4 regions of the Spiroplasma sp. SV19 genome follow, and region 2 is predicted to be linked to each of the others. Evidence: riboswitches for the same ligand, from Rfam matches in the RefSeq annotation. Region 2 holds a riboswitch; each other region holds the start of a gene.

Region 1 (5,535 bases), 480 kb from region 2:
TATAAAATCTCTTTTTCCGTTTATTTTTAAAATATTGATTAAATGTTTTATCTCATTTCATTAATGTTTTAATATTATGTCTAATCGGCTTATTTTGATATGTAAAATAATTTGCCAATGTTAAATTATAAAACTCATAAATTCCTGTGCCATAATTTTCACGATAATTTTTAATCATTTGTGCTACTTTCATTTTATAAGATTTATCATAAACATAATAAATAGTTTTTGGTTGTGTTGAATGTTTTTTAAATCACTCAAAACTATAAGAATTTTTTAAAAACTCTTTAATTTTGTTTGATTAATTGTAAAATGTTTGTTTCTCTCTATAAAATAATTTAATTAACTGATTTAATGAATGGGTTTTAAGATAATATTTATGACATAAATTAAAATAATTCGATGAATTATTATAAATATAATTTGTTTCCTTAGTTGCTGCAACTTGCCCATATCATTTTTTAAAACCACGATGTAATTTATATAACTCGTTTTCTGTAATAATACTTGCTATCATTTTAAACCTTCTAATTTAATTTTAAAGATTTAGGTGGTCTTAAATGTGTATGGTTTTCACAAAAAAGTTTAATTTTAACTTGCATTTTAAAAATAAACTTTATATTATTACTTTAACAACTTTAAAAAGCAATTTTGGATGTTACGGGAATTAGGTGCAAGTCCTAGGCTGTCCCAGCAACTGTAAAGTGGATGAAAGCTAACATTATGCCATTGAGAAGATACTTCTTGAGAAGGAATAGCGAGTAAAGTGAAACTGAGCCAGTAGACCGATCTAAAAAACATTGATATTTTATCAGTGCTGCCTTTATAGTTATTATCCCTGGGGTTGGATAATTAATTTATTTATTAGTTAAAAACTATTAAATAATAATTTGAAAGACGTCAAAAAGCGTTTTTTAGTTGTTAATTTAAAGTGATAATCCTATTAAGGCATTATTTAAAATATAATAATTAGAAAATTTTTAAGTTTAATAAAATTAATTTTAAAATTCTTTATAATTTTAATTTTTTTATTAACTTAATTTATGAAATAAAAATAAAACTGTTAATTAAACATTTCTTATATGAATATCTTAAAATATTCCTTTTCGTTTTGTTTAAATTTATTGTTGAAACCAAAATTTTAAATAATAACTTAATTAATAGGACTGTTAATCCAATCAAAGGATAAATAAAGGAAGGAAATACAAAATGACACCACATATTAATGCAAAAGAAACAGACATTGCAAAAGTTGTTTTAATGCCTGGTGATCCATTACGAGCAAAAGCAATTGCTGAAAAATATTTAACAGATTATAAGTTAGTTAATGAAGTTCGAAATATGTTCATATATACCGGAAAATATCAAAATGTTAAAATTACAATTGCTGGAAGTGGGATGGGTTGCCCCAGTATTGGGATTTATTCATATGAATTATTTAAATTTTATGATGTTGATTATATTATCCGTATTGGTTCTGCGGGTAGTTATAAAACAGAGTTAAAATTATACGATATTTTTAATGTTCGTGAAGCATTTGGAGAAAGTAATTATGCCAAGATTGCTGCAAATATTGATTCAAATCTAATTCCTGCAAGTGAGACCTTATTTAATACAATTGAAGAAGTGGCGGTAGCGCAAGGAATTAAAACACATACTGGGATTGCTCATGCTGCTGATGTTTTTTATCGTTATGATAGTTCATTAGCATTTACCAAAGAACATAATTTAGATGTTGTAGAAATGGAATCATATGCTTTGTTTGCTAATGCAGTTGTTACTAAAAAACAGGCAGCAACATTGCTAACTATTTCTGATAATCTTGTGACAAAACAAACAGCTTCGGCAATGGAACGTCAAAATAATTTTATGGCAATGGTGCAATTGGCTTTAGCAACGGCAACGCAACTAATTAAATAACATAAGGAAGGAATAGAAAATGAAAATTGCTGTTTTTGGGACTGTTGGTGCTGGTAAGACAAAAGTTAGTGAAGCATTATGTCAACAGTTAAATTATAATTTATTTAAAGAACCCGTAGAAGAGAACCCATATTTTAATGATTTTTATCAGGATATGAAAGGTTTTGCCTTTAAGATGCAAATTTATATGTTGACAACGAGAATTGAACAATTTTTTGCAATTGATAATTTAACAAATACTGTCTTTGATCGAACAATTTTAGAAGACCCTGTTTTTGTTCGGGTTTCACATTTGCTAGAAATTATGAATGATGTTGATTTTAAAGTTTACAATCGTTTTTTTCAAAATGTTATTACCCCAATTTTAAAGCAGAAATTAGGATTTGATGTTATTATTTATTTAAAAGTTTCCACAGCAAAAGCTGTTGAACGAGTTAATAATCGGGGTCGAGTATTAGAATTAGAGACTCCATACTATTATTGAGAAAAATTAAATGAACAATATGAGGTTTTATATCATGAATTAAAAAATGATTATCATTTCATTGTTGTTGATGCTGATAATGATAATTTTGCAGAAAAGATGGCCTTTATTATGCAGAACTTGGTAATGATAGATAATAAAGTTTTTTGTTTAATTTAAAAATAATTATCGGTAATATTTTAGATTTATGAGGAGGAAAAGTAAATGAAAGATACAAATAATAATATTGAAACAAAAAGTTTAAGTAACTTACGAATTTTAGGTTTAGATCCAATTATCTATAATAAAACTGGTCACCCAGGAATTGTTTTGAGTGCAGCGCCAATGATGCAAGCAATTTATTTAAATAATTTAATTGCTAACCCAGCTGTTCCTGACTGAATTAATCGTGATCGGTTTGTTTTATCACCAGGACATGCTTCAACGCTGCAGTATGCGATTTTACATTTTGCTGGTTATGATTTAACAATTGATGATTTAAAAAAATATCGTCATATTAATTCAAAAACACCAGCTCATCCCGAATATGGAGTAACCCCGGGGGTTGATAATTCATCGGGACCATTAGGACAAGGAGTTGGCTATGGGGTTGGAATGGCATTAGCTGAACAACATTTAGCTGCTAAATTTAATAAACCAGGATATGACATTATTGATCATTATACTTATGTTTTGTGTAGTGACGGTGATTTACAAGAAGGGGGAGCACTTGAAGCAATCCAGCTAGCTGGAGTATGAAAACTAAATAAGTTAATTATGTTATATGATTCAAACGACTGTCAATTAGATACCAAATGTGAGGAAGTTTTAAAAGTAAATTATCAACAGTTTTTTGAAGCTCAAAATTGAAATTATATTCTTGTTGAGAATGCGGATGAGGATTTAACAGCAATTAAAAAGGCAATATCAGTCGCACAAAAGAGTGATAAACCAACTTTAATTGAATGTAAAACAATTATTGGTTATGGTCACCCAAAACAAGGTTCACCAATGCATTCATCACCATTTACTCCCGAAGAAATGCAACAAGTTCAAACCTTTTATGATTTTGAACATCCCCAATTTTATGTTGACCCAGATGTCAAAACTTATTGAAATGATACTTTTATTAAACGTGGTGAAAAAGCATATCAAGGATGATTAACAAAATTAGCAGCTTATCAAACTGCTTTCCCACTAGAATATGCACAATTATTTAATTCACCAGTTGTTGATTTAACAGCTTTTAAATCGTTATTAACAACTGATAAAAGTAAAAAAGCAGGAACACGAATTATTATGGGTGATGTCTTTAAACATTATCAACAAAACTGTTCTAATAATATGTTTGGTGGGAGTGCTGATTTGGGTACAGCCACAAAGATTATTGGTTATAATGGATCATGAACAATTAATAGTCCCCAAAATAATAATATTCATTTTGGTGTTCGTGAATTTGCAGCGGGTACAATTAGTATTGGAATTGAATTACATCAAGGGTTAAAAAGTTTTAACTCAACATTTTTAATTTTTTCTGATTATATGAAACCATGCCTTAGAATGGCATGTATTCAAAATTTACCTGTTATTTTTGCTTATTCACATGATTCAATTGGGGTTGGTTTTGATGGTAAATCGCACCAACCAGTTGAACAATTAGCAATGTTACGGAATTGTCCAAATTTAAATGTTTTACGTCCAGCAGATATTAAAGAAGCAATTGGTTGTTTAAAACTTGCTGTTGAAGCAAAGTCAACTCCTAGTGCATTAATTTTATCGCGACAAGATACACCATATCAGTTAACAGAGACTTGTTATGAACAAACTTTACAAGGAGGATATATTGTTGTGTCTGAAGATACGACAAAACCATTAACAGCAATTATTATTGCAACAGGAACAGAAGTACCGGTCGCAATTAATGCTGCGAAAGCAATTAACGAAAATATCCGTGTTGTTTCCATGCCTTGTGTTGAACTATTTGAACAACAACCGGGGGACTATCAAGAAAAAGTACTTCCAAAAAACTTTGCAAAAGTAATTGCGATTGAGTTTTCTAATGATTATGTTTGATATAAATTTGTTGGCAAAACTGGTTTGGTGATTGGTGTTAATGACTATGGTTTATCAGGGAGTGTTGATGCCGTTATTAAATACAAAGGCTTGGATCAAGATGCTATTATTCAAAGAATTAAAAAATATATCGGTTAAGCAATGAATCTTTTTGCCAAAATTTTAGAACAGAAAGTTTTTTATGTCATTCGTAATCAAGATTATAATGTTGCACAAAAATTTTGTGAAATGTTAATCAATTTGCAAGTAACATGTTTAGAATTAACTTTTACAATTCCCAAAGTTGAATTATTAATTAAAACATTACGAAAAAAATACCCATCAATTTTAATTGGGGCTGGAACCGTTTTAACATTAACAGAGGCAATGCAAGCTGCTGAAGCGGGGGCGCAATTTTTAGTTGGACCTATTTTTAACCGTGCTATTAGTGATTTTTGTCATCGCAAAGGACTAATATATATTCCAGGAGCAATGACGTTGCAAGAAGTAACTAATATTGTTAATGCTGACTGAGAAATCATTAAGATTTTTCCAGCAACTGCTTTTAAATTAAATTTTATTCAAACAATAAAAACCTTTTTTCCAAACAAAATATATATGGCTTCTGGTGGGATTGATTTAACAAATTTAAAAGAGGCAAAGGCATTAGGATATGACTTAATTGCAGTCGGAACTTTTGTAACAGGTAATATTAATAATAAAATTATTGAACAGGAAAAAATCCAGACAATAATTAATACAATTAATCTAAATTAAGTTTGATTTTAAAATGTAAAAATAAAACTATTTTTTGAAATAAATATAATATTTATTTATAAAAATTATAAAATATTGTAATGATAATGTTTAAATATAGAAACAGTAAGGAGAAGAATAATAATGCAAGATAATAAAAAAGTAATTTATAATGCTGGTAGTATGTTTACTGAAGCACAATGAAATACTCGCAAAGCAGAAGGAGAGCAGTTACGAGTAATGTTTCCAAATTTTATTATTGGTAATCCGGTTGATTTTGAAACAAACAAAGCAGTTCGACCAACTAATAAAGCAATTTTTGACTTAGATTATGCTGGGTTAAC
Region 2 (5,535 bases):
CCTTTTAATAAAGCAAAAATAATTTGTGAATAACCACTGCTTTTTTTAACAAAAACCTGCATAATAACTAACACTAATAAAATTATAATTCCAAACAATTTACCATATCATTCGTTATCTAACTTTAATAATGTAATTAAAATATTACCCAATGCTAAGCAAGCTGTCGCAACAGCTGTCGCACTAACAAACAACACCATAATTCAACCAAATCAAAATGAACAAGCATTTCACTTTGCACGCTTAATTCAATAATAACTTGTACCGTTTTCAGGATAAGAAGTAGCTCCTTCAGATAGTAATAACATTTCTGGTAAAACTAATAAGCCCCCTAAAATTCAAGCAACAATAATTAAGATAGGGTTAAACTGAGCTTGAAAAGCAACTTGCCCAAACGAAACTAAAATTGAAGAACCTAATGTTGCTGAAATTGCTAACGCTAAAATTTGTCAAAAGCCATATTTTTTTTGTAATTTCATTCTTATTTCCTTTCTTGTTGGATTAAAAATGCTTTAATTGCCGCAATATAAACTTGATGCCCCTTTGAAATTGCTTCAACATGGTTAACGTTTAATAATGATAATAGTTGACTTTGTCCGGGTCGTTCATATTTGACTTTTCTTGTAAAAAATTCTTTACTCATAAAATAAGGAACAAAATCATCATGATCACCATGGAAAATTAACATTGGAAAATCTTTTAATCGTTTCGCTTGTTTTAATAAATTATATTTTCGTAACTTAAAACCAATTTCGTTCTTAAATTTCTTTGTTAAACCAAAACTAATTAACCACCACGGATGTTGATAACGATATTGCATCACATATCGAAATTGCACTAATAAATTGCTAAAACCACAATCACTAACTGCTCAATGCACAAGTGGATTTTGATAACCTTCATCAATTAAATATTTTGTTAAACAAGCAGCACCCATACTATTTCCAATTAACCCAATTTCTTGCGGATGATAATTAGCTTGAAGTCATTGAATAACATCACTTAAGTTTTGTGCATTCAAGTAACCAATCCCAGTATAATTCCCCCCACTTAAACCATGAGCAACACTGTCAAAAGTTAAGACATTATAACCTTGCTGATAAAAATAAAATACTTGTCGCAGCCCTAAATACTTGTTTTCTGTTCAACCGTGTAAACCAATTACCCATTTGTTTGAATTAGAATGTTGTAAATAAAGGATACTAATTGGGTCTTGATGCTGATTTAAAATTGTTGCAGTTTTCATGGCTGCTATTTCTTCTGTACTAAAACTAAAATTAAATTGATCTAATTTTTTGGCAATAACATCTTGCTGATATACCGCAAAACTATTAAAATCAAATGTTGTTGCGTCAATTGTCATTAACCCACTACGTTGATATGTTTGAGTAAATGTAAAAAAATCTTTAACATATTTTTTTGATCAGAAATAAACTAACGGAAATAATACTATCATCCCCAAGAGACGTCATCAATTAAAACAAAATTTATGATAACCATCATTTAACGTTTTTTTATGCGGGGTTTTTTCAATTACTTTCATTTTTTTAATCCTTTTTTTGAAATAATATTCTTACTGTAACAAAAGTTTTGCGCAAAAACAATTTAAAATATCATTTTTTGCTGAAAAAAAGTTAGCATAATGAAATTTATTGCTAACTTTAATAGCAACGATTTCTTATTATGCTCCAAAAACTATCGTTTCAATTACTTTGGCAATTCCATCATGGTCATTATCTTCAGCTACCAAATTAGCAATTCCTTTAACATCATCCGGAGCATTCCCCATTGCCACACCAATGCCAGCTCACTGTAACATTGCAACATCATTATGTTCATTACCAAACGCCATCACATTCTTAGCTTTTAACTGGTATTTTTGACAAATTTGTGCAATACCACTCGCTTTATTAATATGACGACTAGTAACCTCTAACGCCGAACGATCACCACGGATTTCTTGTGAAATTTCAATTTTATCTTTTCACTTTGCAACAAGACGATTAATATCAGAAGTATAACTACTAATATAAATTTTATTAACATTAACATTAAAATTATTTGTATATAAACATGCCGTTACTTCGTCTTGAACTTCTGTAAAAGATGATAAATAGTGTTTTGTCATTTTATCTTCAAACCCTTTACAATGTAACAACATTTTATTAAACGAAGAATGATCAGCGTCAAACATAATTAATGTGTCTAAGTCAAATGCTAAGACATCAGTATAAAGCTCTCGTAATAATTGCGGATCAAAATAATCACAAAATAAAATTTCTTCTGTCGCATTATTTGCCACAACTGAACCATTTAAACTGACAGTAAAATCATTCGCATCAGTTAAGCCTAACTTTGTTACAATATGTTTTGTTTGATATAGTGGTCGCCCGGTCGCAATTACTAACTTAATATCTTTAGTAGCTAAGCCTTTTAAAACTTGTAATGTATACGGTGACATTTCACCAGTTGAATTTAAGGCTGTTCCATCTAAATCAACAGCAATTAACTTAATATCTGTCATAATCATTATTCTCCTATATAAAATAATTTTAATCTATTTTTTATTACTTGTAAAAGATATTGTTAAAGTTACAATAATTATTTGTTAGTTTTAATTCCGCTGTTCCTAGTAGAAAAGAAAAAGAGACCTCAAAACCCTTTCCGCAAGAAAAATTTTAGTTTATAATTAAACCGTAAAGCACCACGCTTTCATTTGAATTAGCGGTAAACATTAAGGAATGTTTTGAAAAGGGAATTGAGTTAATATTCTCAAGCTGTCCCAGCAACTGTAATGATGATGAACATTGTATTTACTCACTGAAAAACTTTTTTTGGGAAGAGACAATTAGTAAAATGATTCTAAGCCAGTAGACCTGCCGTTAACTCTTGGTAAAAATAAATATCCCTGGGATTGTGGTATTTGTGAGTAAATAATTTATTATCGTTAAATAATACTTTGCCTCTCATAAATATAATAATGTTTTCCTCAAGAATGGGTTTTTATTACCACTATTTTTAAAAGGAATTATTAAAAATGAAAAATTTTTCATGAAAAAAATATTTACGTTATCTACCCTTAGCGTTAATTCTTTTAACGGCTATTGTTTTAAACTTGTATTATATTCCAAAATACTATCAAGAACATCGTAAAAACAATTCTCAAAGTACTTATACCGTAACTATTCTTGGTCAAAAAGAAGATTATAGTGTTTACTTTACAAAAGGATTAAATGTTCAACATGCTGCTAATCTAGCTGATGTTTTAGTTAACTATCCAAATGATTTTGGTTTATCTTCTAGCACAATTGGTACTTTTGTCAAACGAGTTGGGACGGTTGAATTAGACCCTAAAGTAAAATACTTTAACATTCAAAGTGGTGATAACAATCAGCCCGATGCAGAACACATTAATAAGGATTGTCATGGTTCAAACAATTCTTGTAATGTTGGAATTGATTTACTTTGATTAACCCCAAACACGGATAATGTCTTTCGCTTTGTTATTAATAATGTAACCAACCCTTAGAAATGAGTGAATAAATGTGAAAAAAATTAAGAAAGAAGATATTTGACCCTCAACTCTAAAAGTAACCTTAAAAATGACCGTCATTGCCCTTTTCAGTGGTTTAGCTCTCGCTTTGAAAATTGCCTTTGCTTTTTTACCAAACATTGAATTTGTTACTTTCATTTTAATGTTTAGTATTATTTTCTTTACCCTTGAAGTTGGGTTTGGGATTATCAATGTTTATTGTGCATTAAATATGGTTTACTTTGGCGTTGCTGATTGAAGTATTATGTACTTTATTATTTTTAACTTATACGGCATTATTATGTTTCTTTGTAAACAATTTGTTTATTGATGATGATGAATGATGATAATTATTTGTGGCTTAATGGGCTATCTATTTGGATCATTGTATGCAATCCAAACAGCAGTCTTATATAGCCCCAGTGTGGGACTAGCATATTGAATTAATGGTCTTGTCTTTGATGCGATTCACGGAACCGGTAACGCCGTTATTTGTGCCGTGCTATATCCAATCATTTATAAATTAATGCAAACATTATATCCCAAATGACCTTATTTATTTAACAAAAAATTTATTAAATACGTTCATAAAAACAAACCACAGTTAGAAGCATCACCACTCACCCACCTTGATTCTGATGCTAATAATGAAAAAATACCAGCTGAATAACTGGTATTTTTTCATTATTGCACAATAATCACAAATTTATTTTAAATCTAACTAACTAATTAATATCAATTTATTTTTATCCAAAATAATCAACAGGTAGTAAACATTTATTACATTAATATATAGTTTTATCATCTTTATTGATCAAAAATAGAGGTTTAATAAAAAGGATACCTTATTAAACTATAACATTTATCCTTCTTTAAAATAAATTTATAATTATTACATATATTATACTCTTTTTTTCTGTAAAATAAAATACTTTTTTCGTAAAAAGAAGAATTTTTTACTACTGTATTCCCTTTACTTCACTAAGTAACGCTTGTTATTGTTGATTTAATTTAAAAAAGCAATGTTAATTGCTTTTTTAAATACTATTAAATATTATAAACCACATTTTAATTGGACGTTACAATTATTACATGTAACACATCCCCCGGCATCAATCATAGTTCCTTCTTTACAAATTGGACAAACATCACCAACTTCAGCTCCGATATTACGGTCTTGATTAATTCCACGTAATTTTCCAACTGTTTTAACATTTTCGGTTACTTTTTTATTGGGGCGATTATCAACTTCCACACCTAAATCATCTAAGTTTAATTGTTCTAATGCTGGATGATTTTCATCAGTTGTTAATGACAATACTTGTGAATCACGTGAACCATCAACATAAACCGTTCCCCCTTTAGCACCACCTTTATATAAACGAGTATAAATTTTTTCAACATCTTTTACCGAATACCCACGTGGTGCATTAACAGTTTTTGAAATTGACGAGTCAACTCAGCGTTGAATAATACATTGGGTATCAGCATGATCTTCTGGTGCTAAATCCATTGCGGCAACAAAAATATCAGGTAATGTTTCAGCGGTATATTCCGGATTATACTTTAATCATTCATCAACAATTTTAGCATTAACTTCAATGTTTTTTCCTAAACGTCCTGAACGATAAAACTTAAAGCCAAAGTATGGTTCTAACCCAGTTGAAACACCAACCATTGTTCCTGTTGAACCAGTTGGAGCAATTGTTAACAAGTGTGAATTACGAATTCCATGCTTTAGGATTTCTTGACGAATATCTGCTGACATTTTTTTCATATATCCTGTTTCAATAAATTTTTCCCGTGATGTTAAGAATGGGAATGATCCTTTTTCTTGCGCTAAAGCAATTGATGTTCGATATGCTTCAGTAGCAATTAATTCAAAAATCTTATCAACAACTTCATTACCAAGTTTACTTCCATAACGCACACCATGGAAAATTAACAAGTCATGTAATCCCATAACTCCTAATCCAACTCTTCGTTCTCCTAACGCTTGTTTT
Region 3 (5,535 bases), 430 kb from region 2:
GCAGTCCTGGTAAATTTAAAAAAGTGCCATTTGGAAGTGGTTGTGTTGATTTTATTAAAATTTTTCAATTTTTAAAGGCAAACAATTATCAAGGATCATTTATGTTAGAAGCATGATATGAAGATGATCCTGATTCAGAATCAGCATTAGCAGCAGCGGTAAGTTTTGTTCGTCAGCAATTTACAAAAGGAGGATGATAAGATGCTAGAACAATTAAAAGTTGATGTATTAGCAGCTAATTTGTTATTAGAAGAATATAAGTTAATTACCTTTACATGAGGCAATGTTAGTGGGATTGATCGAGAAAGTGGTTTAATGGTAATTAAACCATCTGGGGTTGCTTACAATGATTTAAGTGTTGATAAAATGGTTGTTGTTGATTTAAGGGGAAATATCGTTGAAGGCTCGTATTCTCCTTCAACTGATACCCCAACCCATCTTTATTTATATAATCATTTTCCTGATCTTGGTGGTATTACGCATACTCATTCTATTTATGCTACAACATGAGCACAAAGTGGATTAGATATTCCACCATTAGGAACAACCCATGCTGATACTTTTTATGGACCGATTCCTTGTACAAAACCATTAAATGTTGAACAAATTACTACTAATTATGAGCATGAAACGGGAGTTAAAATTGTTGAAACTTTTAACGATCATCAACTAACTCTCGACATGATGCCCGCGATTCTTTGCAATAACCACGGGCCATTTACATTTGGTGCTTCACCATTAGCAGCAGTTAAAAATGCAAAGATTTTAGAAATCGTTAGTCAGATGGCTTTTCAAACATATTTATTAAACCAAGACACTAATAAAGTAGCACAGAGTTTATTAGATAAACATTATTATCGTAAACATGGTAAAGATGCATACTATGGTCAAAAATAATAATTAACCGCATAAGAAATTTGAATTAGATGTTTAATGAAAAAGTAACCTCTTTTAAAACTGCTATTAATTAATTTGTAAAGATTCTTAAATAATTTTTGTTTTTATTGATAATATGTGTTATCATTATTTACGTGCAAATAATATGCATCCATATTATTAAAAGAGAGGTGAATTATATGGCAAGAGAAGGAATCCATCCAAAATATTTTGATACTAAAATCATGTGTACAACTTGTGGAACAGAGCGCATGAGTGGTTCTACTAAGGGGGAAGAATTGAAAGTTGATACTTGTTCTTCATGCCATCCCTTCTATACTGGTAACCAACAATTTGCTAATGCCGCAGGACGTGTTGAGCGCTTTAAATCTAAATTTAATAAAAAAGAAGAATTAGTAAAGCAAACAGAAGCAGCATCAAAAACACAAAAAGAACTTAATAAAAAAACAGCAAAACCAAAATCTGATAATCAAAAAGCAGAGTAAGGAAGAAAACTTTTATCTTAACAAGATAAAAGTGTTTTTTTTTTTTTTTTGTTTATAATAAAAGTAGACTACTTTAAAAGTTTATAAAGGATTAAAGGGAATTAAGTGAAAGTCTTAAGCTGTCCTAGCAACTGTAAAACTGACGAATGTTAATAAACCACTGAATAATAATTTGGGAAGGGTTAACTAGTAGGATGAAGTTAAGCCAGTAGACCGGCCTTATAAATTTAATAAGAGTCCTACTAGGTAAATAGGATTAATTTATTTTACACATAAAATAAAAATATAAGCATAAAAAACAAGAGGAGAACAAAAGCATGGTTAAAAATATATTAACTGCATTAACAAGTTTAACGATTAGTGCAACAACTATAGCAAATATAACATTACAACAAGTAACTCCATCAATTACGGAAAAAACTTCACAAAATGGTACGGATGGATATCACGTTAATAGTGTTAAAATCACAATAAAAGATGAAAGTGGGAAAGTTGTCGATAGAATTACTTTTTATAATTCGTTAGTAAGTTTAGGTGATATGTTAGCATCTGATTCAGATTTTTTTGGACTTAATGAAACAGCATTTGGACGTCTGTTAATTAGAGTTGACTATCGTACAACAGATTTTAATAAGAATTATTGAGCAATTTACTCAAGTACACATCCATTTTGTAAATTTAGTACTAATCCAACGAATTATTGTTCGGTTGGAATTGATGGTTTAGTTTTTCGCGATGTTTGAGAACAAGACCAATTATTTGATTTTATTTTAACTAATATTTAATTAAATCATAATCCTATTTATCCTTTTCAAGAAAGGAGTTTTCTATAATTATGAAAAAAATATTAACTAATTTACTAATTTTATCATTGGCTCTAACAACGACAACAAGTTTAGTTAGTTGTCAAAATTTAAATCAAAATAATAAAAGTGAGGAAAATTTACCGACACTACCGAGTAATTTTACAATTTTGCAAGGTGATATTTATCAATCATTTGGTATTCGTAAGCAAGAGGGAAGTCAAAAGTATTTTTTTAAGCCCACAAGCGATCAATTAAGTACTCTTTTTTTAAATTTACCACAACGCAAAATTGCTCCATTAGGATTTGCAGAAGATGTGTCAGCAATTAATGATTTTCGCGTTTATTTAGATTACCCGTTTGCGGCAACCTTTACCATTCTTAGTGATCAAGAATTGACTCTTGATGAAAATAAAATGGTTAATGTTACTTTAGCTGTGAAATGTTTAAAAGTAGCTGAGAAATGGTTCGAAGCTGGGGTTTGAAAAATGCGTTTTACTGACATGAATGTTGAACAAAAAGTAACTTTTAAAATTCCAATTATTCCAAATGAAAGTGATGAGTTAAATGAATATGTTCTGAAAAAATACAAGGGTTATATTGAACAAAATAATATTGAAATTGATAAGAGTAAATTAGATTTTAATGATTTAAGTAATGCAATAAATACAAAGTATTTGGAAGAAAAAGCAAAAACTTTTATTGATAATTTTATTAGTGAAAATAAGGGTCTTAATAAAAAACTTAATCTTAAAAAAATTATTCCCCCAAAGGGTAATCAAATTAAGAAGTTAGACGAACCTGCTAATAGTTTAGTTAAAATCCCGACAACATTTAATTTTGTGTTAAATATTGAAGGGTTAGATTATCAACCAAGATTGAGTTTAGGGATGGAAATTAGATATAAAATTATGTAATTTATATAAAACACTATGGAGGGTTAATAAAATCATTAACTTAAGAATAAGTGTTTTTTATTATTTTTATTTGGGTATAATAAAAATAACTAGAAGAGTGGTGTTTTAATGGGATTAAAGATTAGTAATTTAAAATATAAACGTTATAAAAAAATGGTTTTTACTGATTTAAATTTTGACGTTAATAGCCAAGAGGTTCTAGGAACTTATTTTGAAAACAAATTTTCACAGTTATATTTTTTAAAACTTTTATTAGGGAAAAGAAAACCACGCAGTGGGAAAATTTACTTAAATAATCAAAATATTACTGCCTTACTTCCAAAAGAACGAAAAATTGGTTATGTTTCACCAGGGACATTACGGTTAGGGTTTTTGCCAACTAAACTACGGTTAGCCTATCATATTTTGAAAACACCAAAATTTTTACATGATAGTTCTTTAAAATACATTAAAAATAAATACCATTATAAAAACTTAACTTTTATAGGTAATGATTTAAATAAAAAAGATTTAATATCAAAAACAGATAAAATTATTAATGAATATTTTCATAATTCAATTCGAATTAAAGAAGAATGAATTGAAACGTATTTAACACAAATTAGTGAATTTCATAAAAAAGAAATTGCTAAAATTTTAATAGATGACAAGGATTCAATTTTAATTCAAAGTTTGCATACATATACTTACAAAAAAGAAGAGATTCGTGTTTACGAAGGTTTTCTTGCGTTTTTACAAGCCTTATGAGATAAGATTTATTATATTTCAGAATTAGATTATTTATGTGATTGTTATGAAATTGCAAAGAAAAGAAAGATTAAAAATAAAAATTTTGGGTTTATTGGGGCAAAACTTGTCTGTGAGAAGTATTTAAAAATTTTGCAGACTGAAATTCTTTATGAACGATATAAGCTAATTAAAGTAAGGAAAGCTTTAAAGAAATATCGTCTTAACGTTATGAATACTGTTATGCGTGATAGTGAACGAAAAAATATTATTAAAGGGATTTTGCATAAAAGTAATTCTATCAATGTTGTTACTTGATTAAAATTAGCAGAAGACCAATGGTTTAATTATAATCAAAAACAAGAACAACTAATTTCTAATTTGTTGCCAGATGAAGCAACAATTATTAAAGGAAAAGTTTTAGAGTATTTTCATAAATACCATTTAGCATTATTAAATAATAAATTAATCGAACATGAAGAAGATAATTCACTTGCGATTGCTGCAGCAAATGAAAAAATTGTAACAGTTTATAATCAAGCATTTGAGCAAGTCAAAGAACTAATGACTAATTTAAATATTAAAATGAATTGATTTAAAATTACTAAAAATTTAAGTAGTTTTGATCATACAAAGATTAGATTAATTAATGCAATTTTAACAAATAAAGAATTAATTATTTTGCATAATACTTTTGATAATCTAACACATAATGAAGCTATTGAATTAAATGAAATTTTATTAACTTTAAAAATTATAATCCACAAATAACGTTTTTAGTTTTAACAAGAAATATTGAAAATATTAAAAATTATGTTACTAAGTTACTAATTTTTGATGATAATAATAATTACAAATTAATGACAAAAGAACAGGCAGAGTTTTTCCCTGAAACAATGCATTTATATCAAACAATGTACAATAGTTCTGAAAATATTTTTTTAGTGCAATATTTTGAGAAAGACAATATGTTAGCAAATGAAGAAATTAAAATTAAATTACCAAAAGAAATTAAATTAGTTAATCAGAAGGAGTATTGGCTAGCTATTAATCCAAATTTGATTTCATTTGAAAAAACAAAATATTTTAATAAAGATTTATATTTAATGTATAGAGGACAAGTTAAAACAATTAAGAAAATTTTTAAGTCAGTTGTTTGTTTTTTTGAAACTAATAATGAAGTAGTTTTAAAAGTTTTAGTTCCTGAGAAAGAATTAAATTTGAAAAAAATGACTACGATATATTTTGATAAACACGCCTTATTAATTTATGATAAAATTAAAAATAATTTAGTTGTTAATATTTAAAGTGAGGAAATTTTGAATGCAAGGTTTAAAAGAAGTGATTTTACAAAAAATTAAGGATTATGACACTATTATTTGTTTACGCCATATTTCACCAGATGGTGATGCTTATGGTTCAGCATTTGGGTTAGCACAATTTATTAAGGATAATTTTCCTCCTAAAAAAGTTTTGGTCGATGGTGAACCAAATAAATATTTATCTTTTTTAGCAACACCAGATCTTGTTAAACAAGAAGATTATCAAGGAGCTTTAGTAATTGTGACAGATACAGCAAATATGGAACGAATCGATAGTAAATATTGACAAGAAGCAAAAGAAATTATTAAAATTGACCATCATCCAAATGTAACACCATATGGTGATTTGCAATGAATTGATGAAAGCAAAATTGCCGCTAGTGAA
Region 4 (5,535 bases), 270 kb from region 2:
ATTTAGAATTAATTGTTACTGACCAAAAAATTATGATGGCACGTTTTGACGGTGTTGGGTGTGCTATTTCAACCGCATCAACAGATATTATGGCCCAGGAATTAGAGGGAAAAAGCATTCATGATGGTTTAGCAATTATTGACAATTATCTTGCGATGGTTTTTGATCAACCCTATGATGAAACAAAGTTAAATGACCTAATTGCTTTTATTAATATTGCAAAACAACCCAATCGAATTAAATGTGCCACAATTGGTGTTACTGGTCTTCAAACGCTATTATTAAATTTATTAAACACAAATAACAAAAAATAAGGGAGGTGTTATTTAATGCCAAAATTAAAACAAGAGAAACAAATTAAAGAAATTTCAAGTTATAAGTATGGTTTTAGTGATGGAGATATTTCTTACTATAATACAGGGAAAGGTCTTAATGAGGATATTATTAATGAAATTTCTGATCATAAAAATGAACCAGAATGAATGCGAGAGTATCGTTTACAATCATATCGTAATTTCTTAAAAATTAACAACCCAAGTTGGGGACCAAATTTAGAATTTATGAATTTTGATGATTATGTTTATTATATTAAAGCAACTGATCACATTGCTACAACGTGAGAAGAAGTTCCTGAGAAAATTAAAAATACTTTTGATCGTTTAGGATTACCGGCTGCAGAACGTGATTATTTAGCAGGAATAAAAGCCCAATATGATAGTGAACCGGTTTATGGAAGTATGTTAAAAGAAGTTGAAGAAAAAGGAGTTTTCTTTTTAGACTGTGATACAGCGCTTCGTGAACATCCAGAGTTATTTAAAAAATATTTTGGAACATTAGTCCCAAATACGGATAATAAATATGCTGCTTTAAATAGTGCTGTATGGTCAGGGGGCTCATTTATTTATGTTCCCAAGGGAGTTAAATTAGAAAAACCATTGCAAGCTTATTTTCGAATTAATTACCAAAACAGTGGGCAGTTTGAACGAACATTAATTATTGTGGAAGATGATGCAGAATTACATTATATTGAAGGATGCACGGCGCCAATTTATTCACGTGATTCTCTTCACGCGGCTATTGTTGAAATTTTTGTCGGTAAAAATGCTAAAATGCGCTATACAACAGTGCAAAATTGAAGTGATAATGTTCTAAATTTAGTAACAAAACGAAGCATTGTTGAAGAAAATGGACAAATGGAATGAATTGATGGTAATATTGGGTCAAAAATTAATATGAAATATCCAAGTGTTATTTTAAAAGGAAACAATAGTAAAGGGCAGTGTATTTCGATTGCTGTGGCAAAAGAAAATGTAATTCAAGATGCGGGTTCAAAAATGATTCATTTGGGGAAAAATACTTCTTCAAAAATTATTTCTAAATCAATGACCTTTAATGGGGGAACAGCCAATTATCGTGGTTTAGTCCATATTGGACCAAAAGCACAGTATTCAAAAGCACGAGTAGAATGTGACACCTTAATTTTAGATGGCAAATCACATTCAGATACAATTCCACAAAATAAAGTTTATAATAATGAATCACAAATTGAGCATGAAGCAACCGTTAGCAAAGTTTCTGAAGAACAATTATTTTATTTACAAAGTCGTGGTTTATCAGAACAAGAAGCTTTAGAAATGATTATAATGGGGTTTTTAGAACCTTTTACAAGAGAACTTCCAATGGAATATGCTGTTGAGTTAAATCAATTAATTAAAATGGATATGGAAGGTAGTGTTGGTTAATGTCAGGTAATAATAAGCAACAAATCCGACAAGAAAAAATAACCTTGCGTCAAAAGATTACGCCATCATTGCGAAAACAAAAAGAGCAACAAATTTTTAATTGCTTTTTTGATAATGATATAATTCAAAATAGTAGAAATATTGCGCTTTATTATTCAATTAAAGGAGAAGTTGGCACAACTTTAATTATTGAAAAATTATTGGCAGCAAAAATCAATGTTTTTCTTCCCCGAATGGTAGAAAATGATTTACAATTTTATCAAATTACTAATTTAACTGCTGATTTAGAATTTAATCAACGGTATGGGCTTTATGAACCACTAATTACATTGCCCTTAATTAATAAAAACGAAATTGATATTATTGTTGTGCCAATCGTTGCGTTTGATCAAAATTATTTTCGGTTAGGCTATGGGAAGGGTTATTATGATCGTTTTTTAAAGAATTATCAAAAAACAGTAATTGGGTTAGCTTTTATTGAACAATTAGTACCAGAACCATTACCAATTGAAAAACATGATGTTAGAATTGAAACAATTATTAGTGCTTAATTAGACAAGGAGTAACCATGAATTTGCCATTATTACGGATTGTTAGTAAATATTGATTTAAATCATTACATACTTATTTAATAACATTAGTTTTGCCCGTGCTACTATACTTTATTAGTGTTCGTGTTACTAATATGTTTAATAGTAATGCTAGTTATTTAGCATTACCAGGGTCAATTTTGCTGGTTGGTGTTTTAAATGGAATTCTTGATTTATCAATTGCTTTTTATGAATTCCGAAAAACAAGTTTTGCTCGGCAACTACATTTATTAAAAGCATCAATGTATCAATTAGTTTTTGTTTTAATTTTAATTAATGTGATTACTAGTTTAGTCGGATCATTATGATTATTTTTAATTGCTTTTCTAAGTTATGGCGAAGCAATTCATGTTGAATGAATTAACTGGTTTAGTTTTTTTTGAGCAATTATTTTAGGATCTTTAGTTGCTTCTTTAATTGGAATTTTAGTTGCTCTTTGTTCGAACGATTTAAAAGTTATTTTAGTAACTGCAATTACTGTTTTTTTAGTTTTTGCTTTTTTAGCAGGATTGTTTTTTCCCCTTGGGGTTGTTCGTAGTGATAAAATTTTAAATATTATTGGTTATTTATTAGTACCAAGTTATTCATCGTCAATTATGGGAAGTGCGTTCTTTTGATCAGTTCCGGAATGAATTTTAGATTCTAATCTATATCCAAATTTAACATATTTTGCTGAATTACATAATATTTGATTACCAAGTTTAATTAGTCTTACTTCTGGTCTTGCTTTTTTTAGTTTAATTTTTGTAATTAATTATTATCAAGATAAATAAAATATGATATGATATTTTTAGACAATTTAATATATAGTTATTTAGAGTTAGGGAATGAAGTGCAAATCTTGAGCTGTCCCAGCAACTGTGATATGGACGAACACCATAAGCCACTGAAAATATTTTTTGGGAAGGCGGTTAGTAGGATGAAGTTAAGCCAGTAGACCTTTCTAAATTTAATTAGTCTTATTATATAACTCCTGGGTGTGAGTCATGTAATTATTTTGCAAACAAATAATTTAATGATTGTTATATAAAAAGCATTTTGGGAATGCTTTTTTGTTTACTGTAACTAGAATTAAATTGTCAATTGCTAATCTGCTAGAAAGAGTTCAAAAAGAATATGAAAAAAATACTAATGGTGCTATTGAGTAGTGCATTTATTTTGTCTCCAACTGCCACAATTATTGCTTGTAAAAATATTGATGAGTTTATTTCATATCAAGATCCAGATTGGATTTATCAGATGAAAACTGCTGCATCAGAGCAATTTACCGTTGGTTATGATAATTATTATTTACCATCGGCAAGAAGTAGCATTCAAAAAGACAATTGGTTAGATCTTAACCAAGAAAGTCATGTTTATGTCTATTTTAAGAATATTACCAATATTGATGAAGTGATGAAAAAGTTATCATTTGGTGATACTGCTAATATGCGACTTGTAACTCAGATTTATGAGCCAATAATATTTACTAAAACCAATAATGGTATGTATATTTCTGATCCCTTTTTAACACAAAATACGGCTGTTGGAGAATATACAATGATGGCACAAGATAAGTGACAAGACATTAAAAATAGCAAAAATATGAAGCAATTAAATGATCGCTTTCAAAAAGAGTTTGAACAATATGGAACAATTGCTGATTCGCATCCAGTTCAAGGAGTAAATGGAACAAAATTTGTATGATGAGACTCAAATCGATGAGAGAGCTTATTGCAAACAGATATTCAAAAGGCAATTTATGGTGTTTGAAGTAGCACTGAAAACAAAATTCAAGTGGGAATGAACATTCCATTAAGCCTTGTAAGTAAAGGTTCAATCAAAGTGTCCAAGACAGATGTCCAAAATGTATTTCGGATTGATTTAAATTATCAAGAAGATTGAATAAATAATAGCTTTAACAAAATAAAATACCTACTACCCCACTGAGGTTTTTATTTTAAAATTAAAGGTGAAAATAATGCCCAATATGTTTCACCACAACTAATTCCTGCAATTAATAATGCCTTTCGTGCGTCTAACATTTTGACATATTTAAAATCAAAAAAAGTAAATTCTTTTAATACTGAAGGTTATAAAAATGCCAAAATAATTTCATAGTTTTCCGGTATAATTAATTTAATTATTGAAAGGAGAAAAAAATATGAAAAATTTGACATGACCAAAGATTTTAATGTTTATTGGTGCGGCTTGAATTATTATAATTGGAATCTTGTTTGCAGCAGGTGTTCCAACAAAAACTTCAATTTATGGTTGAGATACAAGTTGACCAGTATTACTGATTCTAGGGATTTTATATATTTTAGTTCCGCTATCAGTTAAACCGGGATTTTGATCACTATTGTGAGCTTTAGCAATTACTAGTTTAGCAGTCATTTTCCTAATTGGATTCTTTGTTAAAGCAGATTATCAATCACCCTGAACTTATTTAGGGGCCATACCTAATCTTTTCATTGGAGTTGGAGCATTAGGTTGGATTTTTGTCCATGAATAAAAAATTTTAATTTTTATGAAAAAATGACATTATTTACCATTAATGTCATTTTTTTTTTTTTTTGTTTTTAAGTTATTATTTAATTAAGAATATAAACAAAGTAAAAAAGGCAAAAATATGATGGGGGATTATTTTAAAAGGAGATGACTTATGAGTTCATATCAAGACGTAATATTAGATTTAAGTATTTTATCAGAACAAGAATTAGATTTTTATAATTTTACAATTCAAAACTACCATTTTTTAATTAACTCCAATTTAAAAGCTGTTAGTTGTCGTTATGGGGTTGGAATGAGCTTTATTTATGCTTTCTTCAAAAAAATAAAAGTAAGCGGGCTTCGTGATTATGTTTATAAATTGGGGATTTTAAAAGGAATTAGTTTAGCAAATATTTCTGATTATAATAAGGATAATAATATTTTAGAAAAAATTCAAGATAATTATCAAGTTTCCAATTATATTAATGCTTTAATGTTTGATGACCAACAAAAGAAAATTAATTGTTTGTTAGATGAAATTAATCGAGCAAAAAAAATTTATGCTTTTGGAATGGGACACAGTCTAATTGCTTTAAATGATTTATGTGGAATGTTAACTCATTTTGGGTATTCGACTTCAATCCTAGAAAAGGGAAAAAATATTGTCACAAGTAAAATTTTAAAAATCACGAAAGATGATCTTTTAATTGTATTTTCAATGCGGGGTTTGC

The links. Region 2 has a riboswitch for cobalamin ahead of E7Y35_RS06585 (hypothetical protein). Riboswitches for the same ligand answer to the same signal wherever they lie in the genome.
Region 1: linked by a shared signal. The riboswitch ahead of deoD (purine-nucleoside phosphorylase) and the one ahead of E7Y35_RS06585 (hypothetical protein) in region 2 are both predicted to bind cobalamin.
Region 3: linked by a shared signal. The riboswitch ahead of E7Y35_RS04510 (hypothetical protein) and the one ahead of E7Y35_RS06585 (hypothetical protein) in region 2 are both predicted to bind cobalamin.
Region 4: linked by a shared signal. The riboswitch ahead of E7Y35_RS05235 (hypothetical protein) and the one ahead of E7Y35_RS06585 (hypothetical protein) in region 2 are both predicted to bind cobalamin.

The regions. Positions count from the first base shown of each region.
Region 1 covers NZ_CP045455.1:372,699-378,233, reverse strand. Annotated here, with positions in the region: gene E7Y35_RS01785 (hypothetical protein) at 1-193, opposite strand, end outside; gene E7Y35_RS01780 (hypothetical protein) at 302-517, opposite strand; cobalamin riboswitch at 637-808, shown strand; gene deoD (purine-nucleoside phosphorylase) at 1,210-1,920, shown strand; gene E7Y35_RS01770 (deoxynucleoside kinase) at 1,940-2,563, shown strand; gene tkt (transketolase) at 2,609-4,594, shown strand; gene E7Y35_RS01760 (bifunctional 4-hydroxy-2-oxoglutarate aldolase/2-dehydro-3-deoxy-phosphogluconate aldolase) at 4,598-5,212, shown strand; gene E7Y35_RS01755 (TIR domain-containing protein) at 5,336-5,535, shown strand, end outside.
Region 2 covers NZ_CP045455.1:1,350,545-1,356,079, reverse strand. Annotated here, with positions in the region: gene E7Y35_RS06600 (amino acid permease) at 1-479, opposite strand, end outside; gene E7Y35_RS06595 (alpha/beta hydrolase) at 482-1,543, opposite strand; gene E7Y35_RS06590 (Cof-type HAD-IIB family hydrolase) at 1,682-2,524, opposite strand; cobalamin riboswitch at 2,709-2,898, shown strand; gene E7Y35_RS06585 (hypothetical protein) at 3,038-3,529, shown strand; gene E7Y35_RS06580 (hypothetical protein) at 3,546-4,202, shown strand; gene E7Y35_RS06575 (vitamin B12-dependent ribonucleotide reductase) at 4,587-5,535, opposite strand, start outside.
Region 3 covers NZ_CP045455.1:924,368-929,902, reverse strand. Annotated here, with positions in the region: gene E7Y35_RS04525 (L-ribulose-5-phosphate 3-epimerase) at 1-200, shown strand, start outside; gene E7Y35_RS04520 (L-ribulose-5-phosphate 4-epimerase) at 202-897, shown strand; gene rpmE (50S ribosomal protein L31) at 1,077-1,382, shown strand; cobalamin riboswitch at 1,452-1,618, shown strand; gene E7Y35_RS04510 (hypothetical protein) at 1,700-2,167, shown strand; gene E7Y35_RS04505 (hypothetical protein) at 2,218-3,102, shown strand; gene E7Y35_RS04500 (ATP-binding cassette domain-containing protein) at 3,211-4,599, shown strand; gene E7Y35_RS04495 (hypothetical protein) at 4,689-5,135, shown strand; gene E7Y35_RS04490 (DHH family phosphoesterase) at 5,152-5,535, shown strand, end outside.
Region 4 covers NZ_CP045455.1:1,080,097-1,085,631, forward strand. Annotated here, with positions in the region: gene sufU (Fe-S cluster assembly sulfur transfer protein SufU) at 1-314, shown strand, start outside; gene sufB (Fe-S cluster assembly protein SufB) at 330-1,742, shown strand; gene E7Y35_RS05225 (5-formyltetrahydrofolate cyclo-ligase) at 1,742-2,293, shown strand; gene E7Y35_RS05230 (hypothetical protein) at 2,311-3,105, shown strand; cobalamin riboswitch at 3,108-3,293, shown strand; gene E7Y35_RS05235 (hypothetical protein) at 3,449-4,432, shown strand; gene E7Y35_RS05240 (hypothetical protein) at 4,476-4,826, shown strand; gene E7Y35_RS05245 (MurR/RpiR family transcriptional regulator) at 4,977-5,535, shown strand, end outside.